4 regions of the Sporosarcina soli genome follow, and region 1 is predicted to be linked to each of the others. Evidence: riboswitches for the same ligand, from Rfam matches in the RefSeq annotation. Region 1 holds a riboswitch; each other region holds the start of a gene.

Region 1 (5,675 bases):
GGTATTGTTTCGCTAGGTAAGGATAGCCGTGCGGCATGGACCATGCATGTAGGTTTGGTCATGCCCATTACAGAAGTCGTGATTCATGATTTGTACCTCATGGAAATTATGGAGAAACATAGAGAGCTTTTGGAAGAAAGCTTTGGTGAAAACCTTATCCATTTACGTCGTAAATTTTCAATCCATCCAGATTTTAAAAAGCATTATGTGAAAGAAATTTAACTTGATTCAGCAGAAGTCCCCCACTTCTATAAGTGGCGGGATGAATGCCAAAATTCATTTCAAACAGAGGGAGTTCAAACTCCCTGTAGCTGACGCTTCGCTTTCAGTACAAAAAGATTTGCTGATTAGAGGAACTCAGGCTAAGATCGCCGCGTCCTGAATGAAAGTGCCTTAATTTCTGCAAAAAAACGCAGAAATACGGCAAATCAAACCCTTCGCTGTTTGATTGGCAACGCCTGAGTGGCCAACATCCTGTTGGCCCAAGCCTCCGGCGGATGTCACAGATTTTGAAAGGAGTTAATTGAGCTTTGCTCAATTCAAAATCTGGACGCAATCACGCCGAGGCGTGATTGATTAGATTTTCCGCAATGACAGCGGCTATGAAGAAATAACCTCCCTACGCGATCCAGCAAGAAAGCAGGGAGGTTATTTTTCTGTAACGCCATTTCTCATCCACAGCCGATCAACCGCACTTCATATTGATATCCATTATTGTGTAACTAGTTCCCTAACGACTTGTTTTCGCACTTGTTTAGCAGGATGATTTTCTCTTAGTTGGTCATGGCCAAATAAGTTATTCCGGAAAGTCCCCTCTTCGTATGCTGTTCGCACTAACCCCCGCTCTTGTAATACCGGAACAACCAGCTCAACGAAGTCTTCGAAGGAGCCTGGTGTAATGGAATAAACAATATTAAATCCATCAATATCGGCAATGTTCATCCATTCCTCTAATGTGTCCGCTATTTGTTCAGGGTCCCCGACAATCAGTTCACCGAGACCGCCAAGTGCAACTTTTTCAGCGATTTCATTCACAGTCATGCCCGCAAAGCCTTGTAAGATTGATCGCATTGCGTCATTCTCAATATACTCCACCTTTTGATTCGGATCCAACTCCGCCATATCGATTCCTGTCCAGCCACTCACTAGCGCAAGTGCCCCTTCGTGATCGATATATCGCTTATAATCTTCAAGCTTTGCTTGCGCTTCTTCCAACGTCGGCGCGACAATCGGGGTAACGGTCGTCAACACTTTAACATCATCTGCCGGACTTGACAACATCTTCCCTAAACGTTGCAACGATATTTTTCGTTTTCTCTAAAGATGGGGACGATACAAAAATAAGTTCAGCATGATCGGCTGCAAACGCCCGGCCCCTAGAGGATGCTCCAGCTTGAAAGATAACCGGTGTCCGCTGTGGTGATGGTTCACATATATGGTTTCCTGGAACTTGATAGTACTTGCCGTCATGGTTAATGTCATGAACTTTAGAAGGGTCTGTATAAATTCCTTTCTCTTTATCAATGACAACCGCATCATCTTCCCAACTTGCTTCCCATAGCTTATAGACAACTTCCATGTATTCATCAGCCCGCTCGTAACGCTCATCATGTGGGGTTTGAGTGTCGAGACCAATGTTTTTTGCTGCACTATTTAAATAAGATGTCACGACATTCCAACCAATTCTTCCCTTCGTCAAATGGTCTAATGTTGACATTTTTCGAGCAAATGTATACGGATGATCATGTGTAGTGGAGGCAGTTAATCCGAACCCAAGAGATTTGGTTACAGATGCCATGATTGGAACAATAAAAGCTGGATCATTGGCCGGCACTTGCATACCAGACCTGATTGCTGGATCTCTTGAACCTTTGTATACATCGTAAACGCCTAATACATCCGCGATAAATACAGCGTCAAAGTGCCCTTTTTCCAAAACTTTCGCAAGATGTGTCCAATATTCAATGTCCTTATAGCCAGGTGTCTGATCATCTGGATGCCTCCATAACGCATGCGACTGAAACGCCGCGCAACTCATTTCAAAGGCATTTAAATACATTCTTTTTTTAGTCATGACTGTTCCTCCTATTTTTGTGATTCTTTGATTTTTAGAAAACTTCAATAGTAAAAGCCCCCTTTTCGACAGAAAAGAGGGCTAGGTAAATATAGCTTTGTCTCTTATCTTCCAAAGGTTTCCCCTTGCTGGAATTAGCACCTTCCTGCGACGCAGAGGTTGCTGAAGCTTCAACGGGCCAGTCCCTTAGCTTCTCTTGATAAGTTTATGTATTTGTATGAACAATCATAATATACTAATTTTAAATCGTCAACAAATGAAAAAGTATTTCAATGAGTCGAATTACAACTTAGGCAGTACTTTCCTTGCGCTAAGAAATATCCATGTGCTTAATACAAAGGGCAGTGTTAATGGTGGAAGACCAAAAGGTAGAAGCCATGTATGAAGACTCGCTGCGATTGGAACGGTCAAACAAGCAGCAAGTATTCCCGAGACATAAGAAAGTCGCCTTTTGCTCGTATTAAATACGACTGCCACTGCCATGGCAGTTAAAATCCCATTGTAGCCGTACAAGCCTACAAATATTAATGAACGTTCTGCTCCTAGTATCAAAGCTGTTAATAAAGCTGCTGCATTCCCTAAAAAAGCATAAAGACCAAGTCGCCAACCGGCCCAAAAAACAGCAACAAAAAGTAAAATCCCGGATATTGTATAATCAAGGAAAAATACTTGTCCAATTCCGGTAAAGATGCCTTCTTTCAAATTAAACGGCCCTGTAATATCCAATTTCCATTGCCATAAGCTTTGAGGAACGAGTGCATTACTCGTATGTACTGCACTTAACCGATAAGAAACGAGCAAAGTAAACAAAGTTAATCCAACAAAAGGGAATGTTAGAACCGGTATGCCCGTATTTTTCATCACATGCATCAATGCGGCAGTCACGATGGCAGCAAGAAAGGCGCCGACCAGACTGAGGATCCAATGGTAGGGACCCGTTAGAAACAAGTAAAGGGCCATACCTGTAAGCACAGAATTAAAACCAAATAGCCCTTGATCAACAAGCTCTTCATCAGCCCCGCCTAATTTGCCTAGCAATGTACCAATCATCGCTGACAGCAGAGCAATGACGCCTAAAGAAAAGGAAGATATCATAATGGCGAGTAGAATGATAGCCCCGGTAACGGCATTTTCTATCAAAATGGCTTGTGAAATCCCTTTTAATGATACTGTTATAAAATGAAACCGATTGACGAATGAATTCTTTTTCAAAGTATGCTCCCCCGATCGTCATATCGTTTCGCAGTAGATTGAATGGCAAGTGACATCTCTGAATAACTATTCCCATAAATCAATATTAACTGAAGTCTAAAAGAGAATCTAGTCACAGAGTAGATGCAAGATGATTCGTATTAGAAGAAAAAACGTAAACAAGTAAACATACAGCGAAATAAGAATCAAAAAAGTAAAGCTAATATGCAACTTTAGGGAATAAAAAAGTATAAGGCACTCGGACCGAGTGCCTTGTACTTTTATTGTTTAGTCGTTGTAAAATAGTATTCCCCTAGAATTTCTTTCGCTTGATAATTCTCTGGTGAAAGTTCTTTTTCAATAAAAGCGTGTACGTCTGATTGCTCCACATCGTACATGACTTCAATTTCTTTGGAAAATAGCAGTTTTTCTTTTTCAAGCAAGCTGGAAAGCGACGGCTGTTGTTTTGGTTGGAGTTCTTCTATATTTAGCACTTGTTTTAATCCGTCAACATAATTTTCAAACGGACGTCCTCCAACAATTTTCACGCCTTTATTTTCTTCATTCATCATAATAATCGTGGGGAAACCTCTGGCACCTAAGTTTCTTGTCAAAACAAAATCTTCATTCAATAATTGTTGTCCGATTGGCTGTTCAGCTTCATTGACAATAGCTTCCCCGTCAAGACCGAGTTTATCGACAACTTCAATCATCACCGCTGGATCTGATATATTTTGATTGAATGCGAAAAGTTCTTCTCTGGCACGGCGCAAGTAGTCAAATGCTGCAGCATCGCCATGATTTTTTTGAATGACTTTAAATACACGCGAGGCTGGATAAGAAGATTGAACCGGATTATCAATCATTAGACTACCATCAATCGGCATTCTTGAATGTTCTCCCACTTCTCTCCAATGACCCGCAACGTCAGCTGGTTTATAAATACCGTTTGCAGGATCGATTGGTCCATCATGCCATTTTTCCAGCAAACCTCCCATAACTGTGTGAAAGTCAAAATAATGGCCATATTGCTCGACAAAACGGCGGAGTGTCGGTTCAATGGCCCAGCAATGGGAACAAATAGGATCCGTCACATAATATAGATTCACCTTTTTTTTTGGTTGGTTAAAATCAATAAGCCCCATTTCCTCTTCGCCAGCCACTCCGCAAATACCCGTTTCTAAATCACAAATCATATTCAGATTTTTTTTCAATGTATTTTCCCTCATCTCTTTTAGAAATTAATTATTCGCTTATAATTGAATTTTATAACATAATGAAAAGCATCAATACCAATAGTTCATTGAAAATGTCGTTTATCCAACACATTGAGGAAATTGTTGAAAAAGTAGGAGGGAGATTGACATGACTCACCCAAAGACGGATCCCCGCATTCAACGTACACGCAAGTTAATCATGGATTCTTTTATGGAACTTTCCGGTAAAAAGGAATTTAAGGAGATTACCGTTAAGGATATTACAACAGATGCTATGATTAATCGCGCCACTTTCTATTATCATTTTGAAGATATATACGATTTACTGGAAAAGGTGTTATCGGAAGTCTTGTTAGTGAATTTGGATTTTAATGATTATCAAAATAACGAACTGAATGAAGAAGCGTTGGTTAACATTTTCAAAGCGATCACAAATTTTCAAAAATCCTTATCCAATCGTTGTCATAGAGGATACGAAGATACCATTGCCCGTATCATTCGGGAACAGCTCGAAATCATTTTTTATAAAATGTTGTTATTCCAAAATAAAACCGAAGAAGATGAAGCGCTAAAAATTACTGCTGTTGTATTAAGCTGGGGAATTTACGGAGCTTCTGTAGAATGGAGAAGAAGTAGTAAAGAGATGCTACCAGAGGAATTTATCAAATTGGCGATTCCTTCTATACTTTCTGGGATCGGCTTTGGGTATGCTGGCGAAAAAATATTAAGCGAAGAAAACTTATGATGTCCTCATGAAGATAAAATGGAGAGGGTAACCCACGCCTCGCTATCAGCTAAATAATCAGGTTGACTACACTTAGTAATAAAAAAGATTGGTGGATAGAGAAAGCAGATTGATTCCTGCTACTCTATCCGTTCAATATAATATCTAGTTCTCATGGGAGTCATTTACTAACTTCTCTTGCTCTTCCTCAACAGAAACTTTCCCATTTATTTCGTTCGAAGATTCTTTCGCATTTCTAATTTGGTTGTTCATCTCGCTGTCGATGCTTCGCATACGCCCGGCAAGTTCGTCAATTTTCTTTGCCTTACTTTCTACAAATGTCCCGCGTTCTTGGTCATATGCCATTTCTGTTTTGAGTCGACGATGCGCATTTTCGATTGGTACTTTCACCTGTTTTAACGCACTGACTTGTTCAAGGGATTGGGCTGATTGAAGAAGAGATGTCAAT
Region 2 (5,675 bases), on a different contig from region 1:
GATCACGTATTGGATACATCGATTATGTTTGGTGTCGTTCCAAAGCGTTTTGGCTATACAGGTGGAAAAGTGTCTTTGGAAACTTATTTTGCCATCGCTCGTGGAACGAAAGATGCAGTCGCATCTGAAATGACGAAATGGTTCAACACGAATTATCACTACATCGTACCGGAACTTGAAGGCATCACGCCGCAATTGGTGGAGAATCGCCCACTCGCTTTCTATAAAGAGGCGAAAGAGAAACTAGGCATCGATGGCAAACCGGTATTGTTAGGGCCTGTTACGTATATTAAATTGGCCAAATCCTATGGAAATGAAAATTTTGCTTCTTTATTGCAAGAATTTACACCATTATATGTTCAAGTTTTGCAAGAACTTGCAGAGGCGGGGGCACAATATGTGCAAATTGATGAGCCGATTTTGACGAAGGAGTTGTCGGCGGAGGAAATCGAGCAAGTGAAAAAAGCCTATACGGCGATGAGCAAAGCTGTGCCGCAATTGAAAATCATCTTGCAAACTTATTTTGAAAAGATCGCAAACTATGAAGCGGTCGCTGCATTGCCTGTACATGGATTAGGATTGGATTTTGTGCATGGCGATTCGCTTTCATTGCTACAAAAGTATGGGTTCCCAAAAGATAAGGTCTTGGCGGCAGGTGTCATTGATGGTCGTAATGTCTGGCGTGCCGATTTGGACAAAAAAGTGGCACTCTTGCAGGACATCCTAGAGCATGTTGAACAAGAACGACTGATTGTGCAATCATCTGCATCCCTTTTACATGTCCCGGTTAGTACGGAGCCTGAAGAGAAATTAGATCCGGTCATTAAAGGTGGTTTAGCTTTTGCGAATGAGAAGATCGCTGAAATCGTCCTGTTGACGAAAGGCGTACAAAAAGGGGGCGCAGCGATTACGGCAGGACTTGAAGAAAGCAGAAAAGCCTTGGCTGCACTGAATAATTCCAAATATCGCCAAAATACAGAGGTGAAAGAGAATGTTGCCAAACTGACGGATCAGGACGTGAATCGCGCATTGCCATTCGCGGAAAGGATTCAGGCGCAAGAGCAGCGCTTTCAGTTGCCGCTATTGCCGACAACGACGATCGGAAGCTTGCCGCAAACACCAGAAGTACGGCAGACGAGATCGAAATGGCGCAAAGGCGAAATAACAGACCAAGCGTATGAGCAATACATCAATAGCCAAATCGATAAATGGATTGCCATTCAAGAAGAAATTGGCATCGACGTCCTCGTCCACGGAGAATTTGAAAGAACGGATATGGTGGAATACTTCGGTGAGAAATTTGCTGGATTTGCAGTGTCTGAGTTCGGATGGGTCCAGTCTTACGGTTCCCGCTGCGTTAAACCACCACTCATTTTGGGAGATGTTGCGTTCAGCGAGCCCATTACTGTGAAAGAAAGCGTCTATGCACAATCGTTGACTAAGAAGCCGGTAAAAGGGATGTTGACAGGTCCAGTAACGATCTTGAATTGGTCCTTTGTGCGTGATGATATTCCACGTTTCGATGTGCTGAACCAAATTGCATTAGCTCTACGTCAGGAAATCGAAGCGCTTGAAAAGAGCGGCATCCGCATGATTCAAGTGGATGAGCCTGCATTGCGCGAAGGCTTGCCACTCGATCCGGAAAAACATAAGGCGTATTTAGAGGCAGCCGTCTATGCCTTTAAACTGGCGACCGCGTCTGTTCAAAATGACACACAAATCCATACACATATGTGCTATTCGGAGTTCAACGGAATCATCGATTCGATCAGTGCATTGGATGCGGATGTCATTTCCATTGAGACTTCCAGAAGCCATGGAGAAATCATTTCGGCATTTGAAAATAACACCTATGACAAAGAAATTGGCCTTGGCGTCTATGACATCCACAGCCCGCGTGTACCAAGTAAAGAAGAGATGAAACAAAACATCCATCGCGCGCTCCAAACGATTCAACCGACCCAATTTTGGATCAACCCGGATTGCGGTTTAAAGACGCGAAAGGAAGAAGAAACGATCGAAGGATTAAAAGTGATGGTCGAGGCGGCAAAAGAAGTAAGAGAAAGCCAATTGGCTACCGTTCAGAAATAAAAGGAAAAGGCTTTCCCCGTTTAAATGGATGGGGGAAGCTTTTTATTATCGGCGGAACTCCCTGTGATATTAGAGCTTATTACTTCATTATCGGCGCCTGGAGGATAGATATCAGCGATTCCCCTACATATATTGGCGCTCAATAATCGTTTATTGGCGAATCGGGACTTTCCTCCCGCCTGAAGTTATAGAACTCAAATGAAAAACCGCCTGAAGGGTCAGGCGGTTTTAATGGTGGATCAATTCTCCGCTTTCACCGGAGATAATGCAGTCTGGCGAACTTTTTGACTGGAGACGGCGAGCACGAGTACGAGACCTGCTGCCATCAATGCGCCGTCAAGCATGAGCGGCATTCCCCAACTACCTGTACTATCCCGAACGACACCGGAGACGACAGGGGAGAGTACTGCCCCGATTTCAGCAACCAGATTGAGCATGCCGAACATGGATCCTTTGCTTTTTTCAGGTGTCAAATCTGATGCCAACGCGTGGGCCACCGGTTGCAAGGCGAAGAAGAACAATCCTGAGACAAACAACATGATGGACATGACGACTGGATTATTATGCCCCATCATGACGTAAGCGGCGAAAACGAAAATAAGGATGGTCAGAACACCGGTCAGCACGGCGAGTACATTGCGCCGCCCATTCGGACGATCTGACACGAGGTCTGAGATTTTGCCGCCAAGAGGGAAACCGATAAGACCAGCTAATCCGTTAAATGAAGCGACCAATGCTGCCGCCATCAACGCGCCGCCGCCAAAATCTTTGACGATGGAGACGGACCAGAAACCATAAAACCATAAATGCCACATGATTGGGATGAAGAATAGGTACAACAAGAACAAATTTTTATTCGCCAATAATGGCTTGATTTCGGATTTCTTTGTTATATATAAATATAAAATGAGCAGCGGGCATAGTGCCGTAAGAATAATTGCAATCGCTATGGAAGAAAGCCCTAGTTTGACAGAGAAGAAATAGATCCCCATGACAATGACTAGGAAAACGGCGGAGTATAGGGTCATATATAAGAACCCTTTTCCGAATTGAGCTTTTATTCCTGGAGAGGATGAATCTACAGCCACGCCAGGAGTAGCTTTTGGTTTCAAATACTTTAATAGAATGAATGCAACGATTAGTGTTATGCCTCCTGTTACGAAGAAAGGAAAACGCCAAGCATTGTGATTCATAAACGGTTCCGCTAGGGTGATCAGATAGGGTACCCCTAGCGTGCCTGCCGTCAGACCTAAAGACACACCGGTAAGCGCGATACCCATCCCTAATCCGACTTTTTTCGGAGGGCTATGATAGGCGATATAAGAGCGGTCATTCGAATAAAAAACACCTTCACCAAGTCCTAGTAATACTCTGAAAAGAATAAAGGCAATCAGACCGCCTACGATTCCTGTCAATAAAGTGGCAATCCCTGCCCAGAAGATACTTAAGATGATAATGGCGCGATAGCCAAAGCGGTCTCCTAAATAGCCGCCTGGGAATTGCATCAACATAAAGCCGGCAAAGAATAGACTGCCGATCAATCCGCCAATGGCATGCGGATTGGCTACGTCGGCAAAGAAAGAGACTTCATTTTCAATCATATAAGTGATGATTGGGCCTGTAGCTACACGGTCGATATATGAAACGAACCAACCTAAAAAGAGCAAGCCCCAAATTGTGTGATATCGTTGTAACCCTTCTTTTCTCAATTTCCACACGTCCTGTTCTATGTTATTCGATATAAAAAACCTCTCCATTTTTCGGACGGAGAGGTTTTCGAAAGAAGATCCTCTCTTATTTTTCAAAGCATATCGCTTTGCAGGATTTAGCACCTATTTAATGATCCTCATCAATTACGCCTCGGCGTAATTGCATCCGGATTTTGAATTAGCAGGGAGTTTGAACTCCCTGCTAATTCAAATTAAATGGTTGCCGGGCTTCATCGGGCCAGTCCCTCCGCCGCTCTTCATAAGAGATTTAATTAAATTTTATTGCCACACGTCTTCTGCGATTGAAATGACGTGACGCACTTTTTCCCATTGCTGTTCTTCTGTCAAAAGATTACCTTCTTCTGTTGAAGCGAAACCACATTGCGGGCTTAGGCAAAGTTGTTCAAGTGGAACGTATTTTGCAGCTTCTGCAATTCGTTCTTTTATACTTTCAGGGCTTTCCAGTTCGCCGTATTTGGATGTGATCAAACCTAATACGATAGATAGATCCGGTCGATTGACATGACGAAGCGGTTCAAATCCGCCTGAACGCTCATCATCGAATTCGAGGAACAGACCGTCGACATCTAACCCGCCAAAAATCGTTTCAGATACTTCTTCATAGCCACCGCTAGAAAAATAAGTCGATCGGAAGTTACCGCGGCAAATATGCATCGTTACTAGCAAATCATCTGGTCTTTTAGAGATGGATTCGTTGAGGATTCGCGCGTTTAGTTGCACTGTTGTTTCAGGGTCTAGACCGCGCTCTTTCAATGATTCTCTTCCTTCTTCCGATAAGAAGGCAGCCCAAGATGTATCATCAAGTTGCAGATAGCGGCAACCTTCATCGTAAAGTGCCTGAATGACATCCTGATAGGCAGTGATCAAATCATTCACTAATTCTTCGTTATTTGTATAGACGCCATCTTCGAATGTCGCTCTGTGCAGCAACATATTCGGGCTTGGAATCGCGAATTTTGCCACCGCATCGCCTGCGATGCTATGCAAAAACTTAAAGTCTTCAATCATGTAATGCGTGCTGAACTTAATTTTATCGTTTACGTGAATGCCACTCGCTTTCCGCTTCACGCCTTTGAATTCAACGCCTACTTCGGTTTCGATATATTCAACACCGTCAAAACCGGAAAGAAAATCGAAGTGCCATAATTTACGACGAAGCTCTCCATCTGTTACCACTTTCAGTCCGGCTTCTTTTTGACTTTCAACGAGTCTAATAATTTCTTCGTCTTCAATTTTACGCAATTCCTCAGCAGTAATTTCACCGTTTTCCTTTTGGAGACGTGCTTTCTTCAAACGTTCCGGACGCAAAAAGCTTCCGACGTGATCCGCTTTAAAAGGTGCTTTTTTTAGTGTGTTAGTAGTTGTCATGATCAATTCCCACTTTCAGTCTATTAATTATTTGCAATCAAGTTTTTATTGGCAATTGCCAACGCTTGGTCAAAATCCGCAATCAGGTCATCTACATGTTCCAGCCCCACAGAAAAGCGTAATAGGCCATCTGTGATTCCGCGTTTTTCCCGTTCGGCTTTTGGCATAGCTGCATGGGACATCTGTGCAGGGTGGGAGAGGATGGATTCTACGCCTCCCAAGCTAACGGCGAATACAGGAATTTGGACGCTTTCAACAAACGCTTTTGCCGTTTCACGATTTGGTAACCGGAAAGAAAGGACCGCTCCTGGGCTAGTCGATTGTTTTGCATGAATTGCATGCCCCGGATGACTCGCCAATCCTGGATAAAAGACTTCTTCCACTAGCGGGTGACTATCCAAATAGGAAGTGATTTTTTGCGCTGCCTCGGTTGATTGGACCAAACGGGCACCCATCGTTTTTATCCCTTGAATCAATGTATAGGAA
Region 3 (5,675 bases), on a different contig from region 1:
CCGCTTGCGATATTGGATGCGCGGACGATTACAGCGATGCGGACCGGTGCTGTTAGCGGCCTGGGGATGAAATACTTGGCGGCCAATGATACGGATACCATTGGTGTGATTGGTACGGGCGACCAAGGATGGAGTCATTTGGAGGCGGCATGCGCTGTCAGACAAATTAAACGGGTTTTGGTGTATAATCGTAGTCAGGAAAGACTTCATCCGTTTATGGAGAAAGCGAAGAAGGCATTTCCATCGATCCGCTTTGAAATTTCAAATCCAGAAACGATTTTGACAGAAGCACAACTGATCATTACAACAACGACGTCAATCGATCCGGTCCTCCCTTATGATGGCAAGGTGGATTTGACTGGAAAGCATTTTGCAGGATCGGGAGCATTCAAATCGTTCATGCAGGAAATTCCCGACGCAATTATCAAAGAAGTGGACCATCTCTATGTTGATACGCACGCGGCATTTTCCGAGTGTGGTGAACTGATGAATGCCAGGGCATTTGGACATAGTGAGAAGACGGTTCCCGAACTGAAAAGCCTTGTACAAGGCGGGGAAAATGAGGAAATGAAGCGAAAAACGACCCTTTTCAAATCGGTTGGTGTCTCGATTTTTGATATTCTGACTGCGAAATTGGTCTATGAACGAATGACAAGCCGTATTCGCATGTAAAAACCAGTAAGAGAAGAAAGGAGGGATTGGATGAAAGAATATAAAATGGATACAGTCCGCAGAAGCACGCTTTCCCAACAAGTGTTGGAACAGATTGTTCAACTGCTTATGAGTGGACAATTGAGACCGGGCGATAAATTGCCGGCGGAAATGACGCTGATGGAGCAATTTGACGTGAGCCGACCTGTTTTACGTGAAGCGCTCAGTTCATTGGAAACATTAGAAATCATTACGAGAAAACCGCGCGGGGGTACATATGTCAATGAAAGAGTAGGTAGCAATCCATTCAAAGTGATGCTTGCCTTATCGATCAATAACGTTTCCGCCGTCATTGAAGCGCGTATGACGTTGGAGTTAGGGCTTGTTACGATTGCTGCCGAAAAAATATCGGACGACCAGCTGGAGCAATTGAAGGAAACGATTGATAGTATCCAAGCCAATCCAGACAGCGACTACGGTCGATTAGACAAGGAATTCCATCGCATCATTGCACAAAGCGCCAACAACCCAGTTGTTGAAGGGATGATTGAATCATTGTTGATTGCCCATGAAAAAACGGATAGTCTCATTCCTTTCCGTGAGCCTGGCGTCACCGTGGAACATCATTTAGGGATTTACGAAGCGCTTAAAAACAGAGATCCTTACGCAGCCTTTCAACAGATGTATAAGCATTTGAGCTTTGTTAGAAAGAAACTGCTGGATGAACCTGTAAAAGATCAGTGAAGGGAAAAGCTCGCAACTTGTGCGGGCTTTTTAACTTGATTCAGTAGAGGTTCACCACTTCCATAATTAGCAGGATGAATGTCAGTATTCGTTTCAACTCAGAGGAAGTCCAAATACCTGCTGATTCAAAATCTGGACGGAATTACGCTGAGGCGTAATTGATTGTTAGACCATTGTGAAGTTCATGCAAAATGGAATAGTCCAAACATTTATTGATTTCGATATTGACATTCTATTCTAGCACCTGTATTGTAGTAGTTATCAACCGAATACGTAACTTTCTTATCGAGAGAGGTGGAGGGACTGGCCCTTTGATACCTCAGCAACAGACTTCTATGAAGTACTGTGCTAATTCCAGAAGCTGTGGCATCTTGCCGTGGGCTTGAAGATAGGAAGAGAATCTAGCGAAATTGCCAAAACCTCTTCTTATCATGGAAGGGGTTTTTTTATATCCCTTAAAAAACAACTAGAAAGAAGGAATAGACAATGACAAACCAAACAAAGACAGTAGCGACAGCACCATTTAGAGCCGATCATGTAGGAAGTTTATTGCGACCGGCAAATTTACATACAGCACGCGCCGAGTTCAAAGAAGGCAAAATTTCTGCGGAGCAATTGCGCGAAGTGGAGACGCAAGAAATTAAGCGCATCGTGGAGAAGCAACTTGAAGTGGGCTTGGAAGTGGTGACGGATGGTGAGTTCAGACGGACTTGGTGGCACTTCGACTTTTTGGAGCATTTGAATGGCATAGAAGGCTATGTATCAGAGAAGGGTCGCCCGTTCCAAGGGATTGAAACAGAGCGGTACAATGTCCGCAATACCGGAAAAATTTCCTTCAATCCGGACCATCCTTTCATCCGTGATTTTATTGAACTCAATGAAATTGTCGGAGGACGTGCAGTGGTGAAGCAGACGATTCCGAGTCCGAATCAGCTGTTCCCGAGCGAAATTCGCAACAGAGAAATTTACCCGAATATCGAGGATTACGCGAACGATATCATTCAAGCGTACCGGGATGCGGTGAAGGCATTTTATGATGCGGGTGTCCGTTATTTGCAGTTTGACGATGTCTATATCGCGGGGCTTTCAGCGGAAAAACTACCACATAGTGACGATGAATTTACAAGGGAAGAATTAATCAATTTGGCGTTACGTGTCGTGAATGGCGTGTTGGAGGATAAGCCGGAAGATTTGATTGTCACAACGCATTTATGCCGTGGAAACTACAGATCGACTTGGTCATTTGAGGGTAGCTATGCGCATATTGCACCTACTTTATTTGCCAAAGAAAAGGTGGACGGTTTCTTCTTGGAGTATGATGACGACCGTTCAGGAGACTTCGGGCCGCTTGCACATATTCCGAACGGCGGTGCGAAAGTGATTCTCGGCGTTGTCACATCGAAAAACGGCGAAGTAGAAGACAAAGAATTGATCAAAACGCGTATTGAAGAAGCGACACAATACGTACCGTTGGAGCAATTATGCCTAAGCCCGCAATGTGGCTTCTCTTCCACGCATCACGGGAATGAGCTGACGGAAGAACAGCAATGGGCGAAGTTGAAATTCATCGTAGATGTCGCGAAGGAAGTTTGGGGATAACCGATAGACCAATTGAATAGATGATTTTCTTATCCAGAGGGGTGGAGGGACTGGCCCATTGATGCCCCGGCAACAGACGTTTACGAACTGTGCCAATTCCAGAATCATGATGTATGTGGTTGAAGATAAGAAGAGCGAAAAGCGATTATGCGGAAACCTCTTCTTACTACGAGAAGAGGTTTTTTATGGAGGAAATGAATGAAGGAGAGATACGTATGGCAAACGAATTGATCAATGCGATTCAATTATTGAAGGAAAAAGAGTGGGTCGATTTGACGCATACGTTCGGACCCGATTCACCGCATTTTTCAGCATTCGATGCGGCGGAATTCACGACATTATTCGATCATCAGGACGGTTTTTTTGCACAGCGTTTTGCATTTGCTGGGCAGTATGGTACACATATTGATGCACCGATTCATTTTGTACGGGATACGCGGTATTTGGACGAACTAGGGTTGAAGGAATTGGTATTGCCACTTGTAGTTATCGATAAATCGAAAGAAGCGGCTGCCGATCATGATTTTACGTTAGCTGTGGAAGATATTTTGGCGTTTGAAGCTCAGCATGGACGTATTGAGGAAGGCACATTTGTCGCATTGCGAACTGATTGGTACAAGCGTTGGCCAGATAACGAGGCGTTTTGCAATAAAGACGCCGATGGCAATAACCGCATCCCAGGTTGGGGGCTTGCCGCTCTCCAATTTTTATTCGAAAAAAGGCAAGTGAAAGCAGTCGGACATGAAACGTTCGATACAGATTCGGCCATCGACTTCCAGAAAAACCAAGCGCTGCTCGGCGAATATTATGTGTTGGACCAAGATACGTACCAAATTGAGTTACTGAAGAATTTGGATAAAGTGCCTGCAAAAGGTGCTGTTATTTTCAATATTGTACCGAAGCCCGAAAAAGCTTCTGGCTTTCCGGTTAGATCGTTTGCAATCTTGCCTTAAAAAGACAGTGTTCAATTGATTTCTCACAAAAATAGATAGGGAAAGAAGGAATTTACCATGACAAACAAACCGGCTACAGCCATACAAGCACCTTTCAGAGCGGATCATGTAGGAAGTCTCCTGCGTCCGGAAAACTTGCACGAAGCACGGAAGGAATTCAAAGAAGGCAAAATCACGGCTGAACAATTGCGTGAAGTGGAAACACATGAAATCAAACGCATTGTCGACAAACAAATTGAAGTTGGCTTAGAACTCGTCACGGACGGCGAATTCAGACGCACTTGGTGGCACTTGGATTTCATGGAGCATTTGAATGGATTTGAAGGCTATGTGCCGGAGACAGGTTACAAATTTGATGGTGTTGAAACGGAAAGATACAACGTTCGTAACACAGGCAAGATTTCCTTTAATCCAGACCACCCATTCATTAAAGACTTCATTGAGTTCAATGAAATCGTCGGTGGCCGTGCCGTAGCCAAACAAACAATTCCGAGTCCAAACCAATTCTTCAATGCAGGAATTCGTGATGTGAATATTTACCCGGATCTCGAAGAGTACGCAAATGATGTTATTCAGGCGTATCGCGATGCACTACATGCATTTTACGAAGCAGGTGTGCGCTACTTGCAATTGGATGATGTGTACATCGCAGGACTTTCTGCTCCGGACATCCCATTCAACGACGGTGCGTATTCAAGAGAGCAACTGATTGACCTAGCGCTCCGTGTCATTAACGGCGTATTGGAAGGCAAGCCAGAAGATTTAGTGGTCACAACGCATCTGTGCCGTGGCAACTACCAATCGACGTGGGCATTCGAAGGAAGTTATGCACTGATTGCACCAACGCTATTGGCAAAAGAAAAAGTGAACGGTTTCTTCTTGGAGTATGATGACGACCGTTCAGGAGACTTCAAACCGTTAGAATATATTCCGAACGATGGCGCCAAAGTCGTTCTAGGTGTTGTCACATCGAAAAACGGTGAAGTGGAAGACAAAGAAGCAATCAAAGCACGTATCCAAGAAGCAACACAATACGTCCCACTTGAACAACTATGCCTCAGCCCGCAGTGCGGATTCGCTTCCACGCACCATGGCAATAAACTGACGGAAGAGCAACAATGGGAGAAATTGAAATTCATCGTCGATGTAGCGAAGGAAGTTTGGGGATAAATCATAAGATGGGCAAAGCTTACGTTTGTAGGCTTTGCTTTTTTTTATGTTAACGCAAAGTTGTGGATAAGGTGGTGGATTGTTATTTTTCGTTTTCACTTACCCACATGTGGATAATTTGATAGTTGTTCCTTGAAACTTTAGGATGTGGATTGCCGTATATAGTAAAAAGGGGTGCGGACTATGAGACAGGATATACACAAACGGCAAATGGACTTGACGATGTTGCGGACGGAGCGCAACCGGGTAAAGCGTCGACTTGATGGCACGGAGGCGCAATTGAAGGATGCGCGTGCTTTGCGCGATCGGTTGCAGAAGCAATTGACGAAAGAACAGCAGGACGTGGTACAGCTTGGGAAATTTTCTTTTATGAATAAAATAAAAGAGTGGACGGGCAAATGGGATGAGCAGATGGAGAAGGAAATGGCCGAAGTGGCGGAAGTAGAACTGCAATATAATGAAGCGGAAAAAACGGTGACGGATTTGGAGGCGGAAGTCGGACGCCTACGTGAAGCGATGAAAAATCCGGAATTTGCTTATATCGATGAGGAATGGGCG
Region 4 (5,675 bases), on a different contig from region 1:
ATATCTCTTTGGGGTTCGGCGATATCGACATTGGGGGATGCGCTGCAAACGCTTGGTGGGGCAATTTCGATTGAGGAAGACCGGATTTCAGATGCTCAGCAACAACAGGCGATGGATAAATTGCAAAGTCAGATAGATGAGCTGAAAAAACAACAATCGCAAAATTCCACAGATAGTTCCGACGTTGAAAAGCTTGGAAAACTGTTGGAGAGACTGATTGAGCGATTGGAAAAAATCGATGAACAGAAAAAGTGAAGTGCAGACTTGTCACTTGTTTCCTAATCTTCAACTTGGCGAAACTGTCGTATATCAAAACGATCCCAACGCCTTTTCTTGTTGGGATCGTTTTGATGTTTATGAAAAAAGGTTCAACTTTTCAATTCTTCTTACGGCTTCTCTTAAGCGTTCCTCATCATCCAGTAGACCAACTCGGACATAGCCTTCGCCGTATTTACCAAAACCGTTGCCAGGGGCTACCGCGACATCTGCTTCATCCAGTAATAATTGGGTGAACGATGCACTCGTATAACCTGCTGGGACTGGTAACCAAGCGAAGAACGAAGCGGCGGGTGCTTGGACATCCCAACCGATGCGTCTGCATTCGTCAATAAAGACATTGCGCCGACCTTCATATAGAGCAATGAGTTCGCGTACATTTTCCTGATCACCAGAGAGGGCTGTAATGGCAGCACGTTGAACAGCCGGGAATTGATTGATGAATAAATGATCTTGCAATAAATTTATCGCTTCAATGATACCTGCATTTCCGATCGCGAAACCGACGCGCCAACCTGCCATATTATACGTTTTGGACAATGTATACATTTCTATCCCGACTTCTTTTGCCCCTTCTGCTTGCAAGAAACTGACCGGCTTTTTGCCGTCAAATCCGATGCCGCCATAAGCGAAGTCATGCATAATGGCAATGTCATGTTCTTTGGCGAGCGAGACTGTCTCTTCGAAGAATGGAAGTGTTGCTGTTGCACTCGTTGGATTGTTTGGGTAGTTCAAGTACATTAATTTAGCTTGCTTTTTTTGTTCAGCTGACAAGCTGTCATAGTCTGGAAGGAAATTATTATTGGCAAGTAACGGGAACATTTCATGACGAATATTGGCCAAGCTGACGCCGGATAAGTAATCGGGATAACCCGGGTCAGGAAGCAAGAGCAATTCGCCTTCATTCATAATGGCAAGCGGCAATTCAACCAATCCTGTTTTCGTGCCGTATAGGATGGCGACTTCCGTATCCGGATCGATATCCACGGCATACTCACGTTTATAAAAATCTGCAACAGCACGCTTCAATTCAACTGTTCCACCAAATGGTGCGTAACCGTGTGTTGCCGGATCCTCGACGGCCGCTTGTAAAGCTTCGACAATATGAGGCGGAGTCGGTTGATCGGGGTTCCCCCGTCCTAGATTGATGACGTCCCGACCTTCAGCGAGCGCTGATTCCACATTTTTGACGAGTGTGGAGAAGAAGTGGGGAGGTAAGCTTTTTAAGCGATTCGATATGGTCATGGAAAAACCTCTTTTCAATTCATAATGGAATATAGATCTTGTAATGAAGTAAGTATACTAGGTTCAAAGTCGAAATGACAACATTCATAGAATTCTTACTGAAATGAAAATCATGTTGACTTTTGCGATTGTACAAACTATTATATGATGTATACTCAAATTCAACTTCATATTGTAACTTATCAAGAGCGACCGAGGGATAGGCCCGATGACGTCCAGCAACCCCTTGTATCATACAAGGAAGGTGCCAACTCCTACAGGGTGATTTTCATTCTGAAAGATAAGCTGAAACAATTTTTCGGTGCTTCTTTCATTGATGAAAGGGGCGCCTTTTATTTTATTGAGGTCAGACAGGAAAATATATGATTTTCAAAAATATGAGTGTCTAGACTCCGGACGCTTTTCTATAGAAAGTATAGAAAGAGGAGAAATTTATGATTCAAATTCAAAAAGTGTCGAAAGTCTATCAAACAAAAGATCGGCTTGTAAAAGGGGTTGACAATGTATCCCTTGAAATTGGAAAAGGTGGAATTTTTGGTATAGTTGGTTATTCCGGGGCGGGGAAAAGTTCTTTGCTTCGTTGTTTGAACCTATTGGAGAAACCGACAGAAGGTACAATTCTTATAGATGGCATCAATTTGACGGAGTTAAAAGGGAAACAGTTGCGTCAGGCTAGATTGAAAATAGGAATGATTTTTCAACATTTTTATTTAATCAGTCAAAAGACTGTATATGAGAATATCGCCTTCGCTTTGCGGGCTGCCAAAACGCCTAAGCAACAAATCGATGATCGGGTGACTGAACTGCTTGAAATGGTCGGATTGTCGGAGAAGCGCAACGTTTATCCGGGTCAATTGAGCGGTGGTCAAAAGCAACGGGTCGCTATTGCGCGTGCCCTTGCGAACAATCCGAGTGTTTTGCTCTGTGATGAAGCGACGTCCGCATTGGATCCGAAAACGACATTGTCCATCTTACGGTTACTGAAGAAAATTAATCGGGAATTGGCTATTACAATCGTTTTAATCACCCATGAAATGCATGTGGTGAAAGAGATTTGCGACCGTATGGCCATTATGCAGGATGGAAAAGTGATCGAGGAAGGGCAAGTGTATGATATCTTTTCGAATCCGGTGGCAGAGTTGACGAAAGAGTTCATTAGCAGTGTTGTATCTTTTGAAGTTCCGGACACGATTTTGGCGCAATGTACAGGAACCATAGTGAAATTATTGTTTAAAGGAAATGTGGCTGGAGAAAGCGTCATATCAGAAACCATTCAGCAGTTTGATGTCCACGGGAATTTCTTGCACGGTTCGATTGAATACATTCAAGAGATGCCGCTAGGAACATTTTTAATGGAATTGCAAGGGCGGGAACCGGATATCGAGCGTGCCATTTCCTATATGTCCACCCGCCATGTCCATGTGGAGGTGATCAATAATGGGGATTGAGGTTCAACGGATCGTCGAATTATTGCCGGATATGACGAAAGCATTTGGCGAGACACTTTATATGGTAGGAATTTCGTTACTTGTTGCACTCATCATTGGGCTTCCGCTAGGCATTTTGTTGTTTGTGACCGATAAAGGATTGTTTCTTGAAAATACAGTTATCAAATCGGTTATCGGTTTTATCGTCAATATGGTGAGATCCATTCCGTTTATCATTTTACTTGTTTTACTGATTCCTTTAGCGACTCTATTAGTAGGTACAGCATATGGACCGACAGCTGCCAGTGTATCCTTATCGGCAGCGGCCATTCCTTTTTTTGCAAGGATCGTTGAGACGTCGTTTCGGGAAATCGATAAAGGCGTAATTGAAGCGGCGATTTCAATCGGTGCCAGTCCGTGGATGATTATCAGGGATGTTTTATTGCCAGAAGGGAAATCGAGTATTATTCAAGGTTTGACGTTAACGGCAATCAGCTTGGTTGCTTATGCTGCAATGGCGGGAGTTGTTGGCGGTGGAGGAATCGGGGATTTAGCCATCCGATTTGGGTACTATCGCTACGACAAGACGATTATGGTTGTGACAGTTATCATTTTGATTGTGCTCGTGCAACTTATTCAATTTGCGGGCGATCGACTTTCAAAAGCAGTCGATAAGAGATAAGAAGGGGAGAATGACAGATGAAGAAATTATTATTGACAGTACTGATCCTTGTACTTGGTGCGGCTTTAGCTGCATGTGGCGGCAAAGAAAAGGCCGGTGACGATAAAACATTGACGTTTGGAGCAACAGCAGGTCCATATAGCGATATGCTGAAAAAGGCGATCATTCCGGGTCTTGAAGATAAAGGTTACAAAGTGACAGTGACGGAGTTCGGTGATTATATACAGCCAAATAATGCATTAAATGACGGGAATGTCGATGCGAATCTCTTTCAACATACTGTTTACTTGGAAAACTTTGCAAAAGAAAATAACATGGAATTATCGAGCTTGATCGTTGTCCCGACCGCACCGCTAGGAATTTATTCGAAAAAATTTGAGTCGATTGACGATATTGCAGACGGATCAACAGTCACGATTCCTAATGATCCGGTCAACGCGGCGAGAGCGTTAATCGTGTTGGAGGCTAACGGTCTAGTCGAAATCGATCCAAACGTTGAGCCATTGAAGGCATCTGAGAAAGATATCGTGAAAAACCCGAAAAATTTAGTGGTGACACCGATTGAGGCTGCACAACTTCCCCGCTCTGTTGAAAGTGCAGACGTGGCGGCAGTACCGGGTAACTTTGCGCTCGCGGCAAGCATGAATTTAACGGATGCGCTTGTTTTGGAAGATATGCCGGACCAATTCCGTAATGTGGTTGCTGTAAAAACGGAAAACAAGGACGAGCAGTTTGCAAAAGACATCATTGAAGTGATTGAATCGGAGCAATTTGAAAAAGTGATCGACTCGGATTTCCAAGGGTTTGGAAAACCGGCTTGGATGCAATAAGTAGCCAAACAACCAGTCGATTGAATATGAATAGCCAAAAAGCCATCTAAACGGATGGCTTTTCTTTATTTCAACCTATTCATCGGAATAGTCGCCGCGCAGTTGTCTTTTATTTTTTTCAATCAATTGTTCGAAATAGGAGGTTGGCTTTTCCGAGGTTTGCTTCGGTATAGGGTCATCTGGAATACTTTGCGGATTTAATTCTGTACGGTCCTTAGTTAAGTCTAGTGAATATTGCTTTATGTCGACATCAACCATAATTTGTGTCTTTTCATTAGGAGGATCTTCTTGGAATAGATCTTCATGGTCAGTTGGTTCGGTAATTTCAAGCGGTTGTTCGACATTTGAAGTGGCGAAACTTTCTTCAGTCTCATCGATTATGGTTTCTAACCTGGTAAACCATTGCTGAAGGCTGCTGTAGTGAACTTGATATTCGGGTGAATCTTTTCTTATCCGCATGTTCGGCGAATGATAAAATCGGATTAGATACCTCGGATTTACGTTGTTGTTCACAATAATTTCAAGGTCCATTGAACTGATTTTATCGATAGGAGGACCAGATGCATTTTTCGATTCTACTTTTTCCTCACTTACTTTATTGAGCAAGTAGTGGGTGAAATGGGTATCCCTCTGAACGATAGCTGTCTGATGATGATCCTCTGTGAACTTCACGGCTAGAATATCGGAGTAATTGTAGGATTTGATAGTATAGGGCATTCCAACATATGCTTTTGTGACGTTTTGTACTTTATCTGAATCGGCTGCCCAGAAGTACACTTTTCCATGCTGGTCATCGATAGCGATTTTGGTCAATAAATCATAAGAGGTAAAGGATTTTAGTTTATGGAAATCGTCCACATCAGGCTGGAAGGTCTGAAGGAAATCCAGCTGTTTTAATTTGCGTTTTTCTTCAATCCGGATACCTAATGCGATGAAGATAATGGCTATTACGAAGGAAACTACAATGGAAATGACTCCGAGTGAGATAGAGCTTTGGAACAAAAAATAGCATAATAGCACAATACCGGTAATCGGTGTAAGACAACCGAGACCGGCCAATAGATTTGAAAGTTTAGATGGCATGAAACGGACCTCCACTGGCACAATACATTTTTAGCGATTTATATCTATACGGGACATCATCAAATAAGTTTCAAAATGCAATAAGAATGAAGCATTTCCCTAGTGATCAAGTGGGAAATGCTTCGTTTTTTA

The links. A riboswitch is a leader RNA that binds a small molecule or an ion and turns the genes downstream of it on or off. The one in region 1 is predicted to bind S-adenosylmethionine.
Region 2: it holds a riboswitch for S-adenosylmethionine, as region 1 does, so the genes downstream of both, ACFPRA_RS23315 (MFS transporter) here and ACFPRA_RS12150 (NtaA/DmoA family FMN-dependent monooxygenase) in region 1, are expected to answer to the same signal.
Region 3: it holds a riboswitch for S-adenosylmethionine, as region 1 does, so the genes downstream of both, ACFPRA_RS14360 (cyclase family protein) here and ACFPRA_RS12150 (NtaA/DmoA family FMN-dependent monooxygenase) in region 1, are expected to answer to the same signal.
Region 4: it holds a riboswitch for S-adenosylmethionine, as region 1 does, so the genes downstream of both, ACFPRA_RS16615 (methionine ABC transporter ATP-binding protein) here and ACFPRA_RS12150 (NtaA/DmoA family FMN-dependent monooxygenase) in region 1, are expected to answer to the same signal.

What each region holds. Positions count from the first base shown of each region.
Region 1 is NZ_JBHSNO010000005.1:1,698,002-1,703,676, forward strand. Features, by position in the region: gene ACFPRA_RS12140 (TrmB family transcriptional regulator) at 1-222, shown strand, start outside; gene ACFPRA_RS12145 (LLM class oxidoreductase) at 712-1,281, opposite strand; gene ACFPRA_RS12150 (NtaA/DmoA family FMN-dependent monooxygenase) at 1,259-2,074, opposite strand; SAM riboswitch class I at 2,176-2,280, opposite strand; gene ACFPRA_RS12155 (urea transporter) at 2,357-3,286, opposite strand; gene ACFPRA_RS12160 (DsbA family protein) at 3,547-4,461, opposite strand; gene ACFPRA_RS12165 (TetR/AcrR family transcriptional regulator) at 4,631-5,227, shown strand; gene ACFPRA_RS12170 (hypothetical protein) at 5,372-5,675, opposite strand, start outside.
Region 2 is NZ_JBHSNO010000018.1:37,267-42,941, reverse strand. Features, by position in the region: gene metE (5-methyltetrahydropteroyltriglutamate--homocysteine S-methyltransferase) at 1-2,091, shown strand, start outside; gene ACFPRA_RS23315 (MFS transporter) at 2,331-3,809, opposite strand; SAM riboswitch class I at 3,883-4,066, opposite strand; gene ACFPRA_RS23310 (5-methyltetrahydropteroyltriglutamate--homocysteine S-methyltransferase) at 4,080-5,189, opposite strand; gene metC (cystathionine beta-lyase) at 5,213-5,675, opposite strand, start outside.
Region 3 is NZ_JBHSNO010000007.1:139,379-145,053, forward strand. Features, by position in the region: gene ACFPRA_RS14345 (ornithine cyclodeaminase family protein) at 1-672, shown strand, start outside; gene ACFPRA_RS14350 (FadR/GntR family transcriptional regulator) at 703-1,395, shown strand; SAM riboswitch class I at 1,675-1,790, shown strand; gene ACFPRA_RS14355 (5-methyltetrahydropteroyltriglutamate--homocysteine S-methyltransferase) at 1,882-2,994, shown strand; SAM riboswitch class I at 3,021-3,126, shown strand; gene ACFPRA_RS14360 (cyclase family protein) at 3,210-3,947, shown strand; gene ACFPRA_RS14365 (5-methyltetrahydropteroyltriglutamate--homocysteine S-methyltransferase) at 4,005-5,117, shown strand; gene ACFPRA_RS14370 (hypothetical protein) at 5,301-5,675, shown strand, end outside.
Region 4 is NZ_JBHSNO010000008.1:278,874-284,548, reverse strand. Features, by position in the region: gene ACFPRA_RS16625 (hypothetical protein) at 1-255, shown strand, start outside; gene ACFPRA_RS16620 (pyridoxal phosphate-dependent aminotransferase) at 355-1,521, opposite strand; SAM riboswitch class I at 1,698-1,808, shown strand; gene ACFPRA_RS16615 (methionine ABC transporter ATP-binding protein) at 1,956-2,969, shown strand; gene ACFPRA_RS16610 (methionine ABC transporter permease) at 2,959-3,630, shown strand; gene ACFPRA_RS16605 (MetQ/NlpA family ABC transporter substrate-binding protein) at 3,648-4,460, shown strand; gene ACFPRA_RS16600 (hypothetical protein) at 4,536-5,543, opposite strand.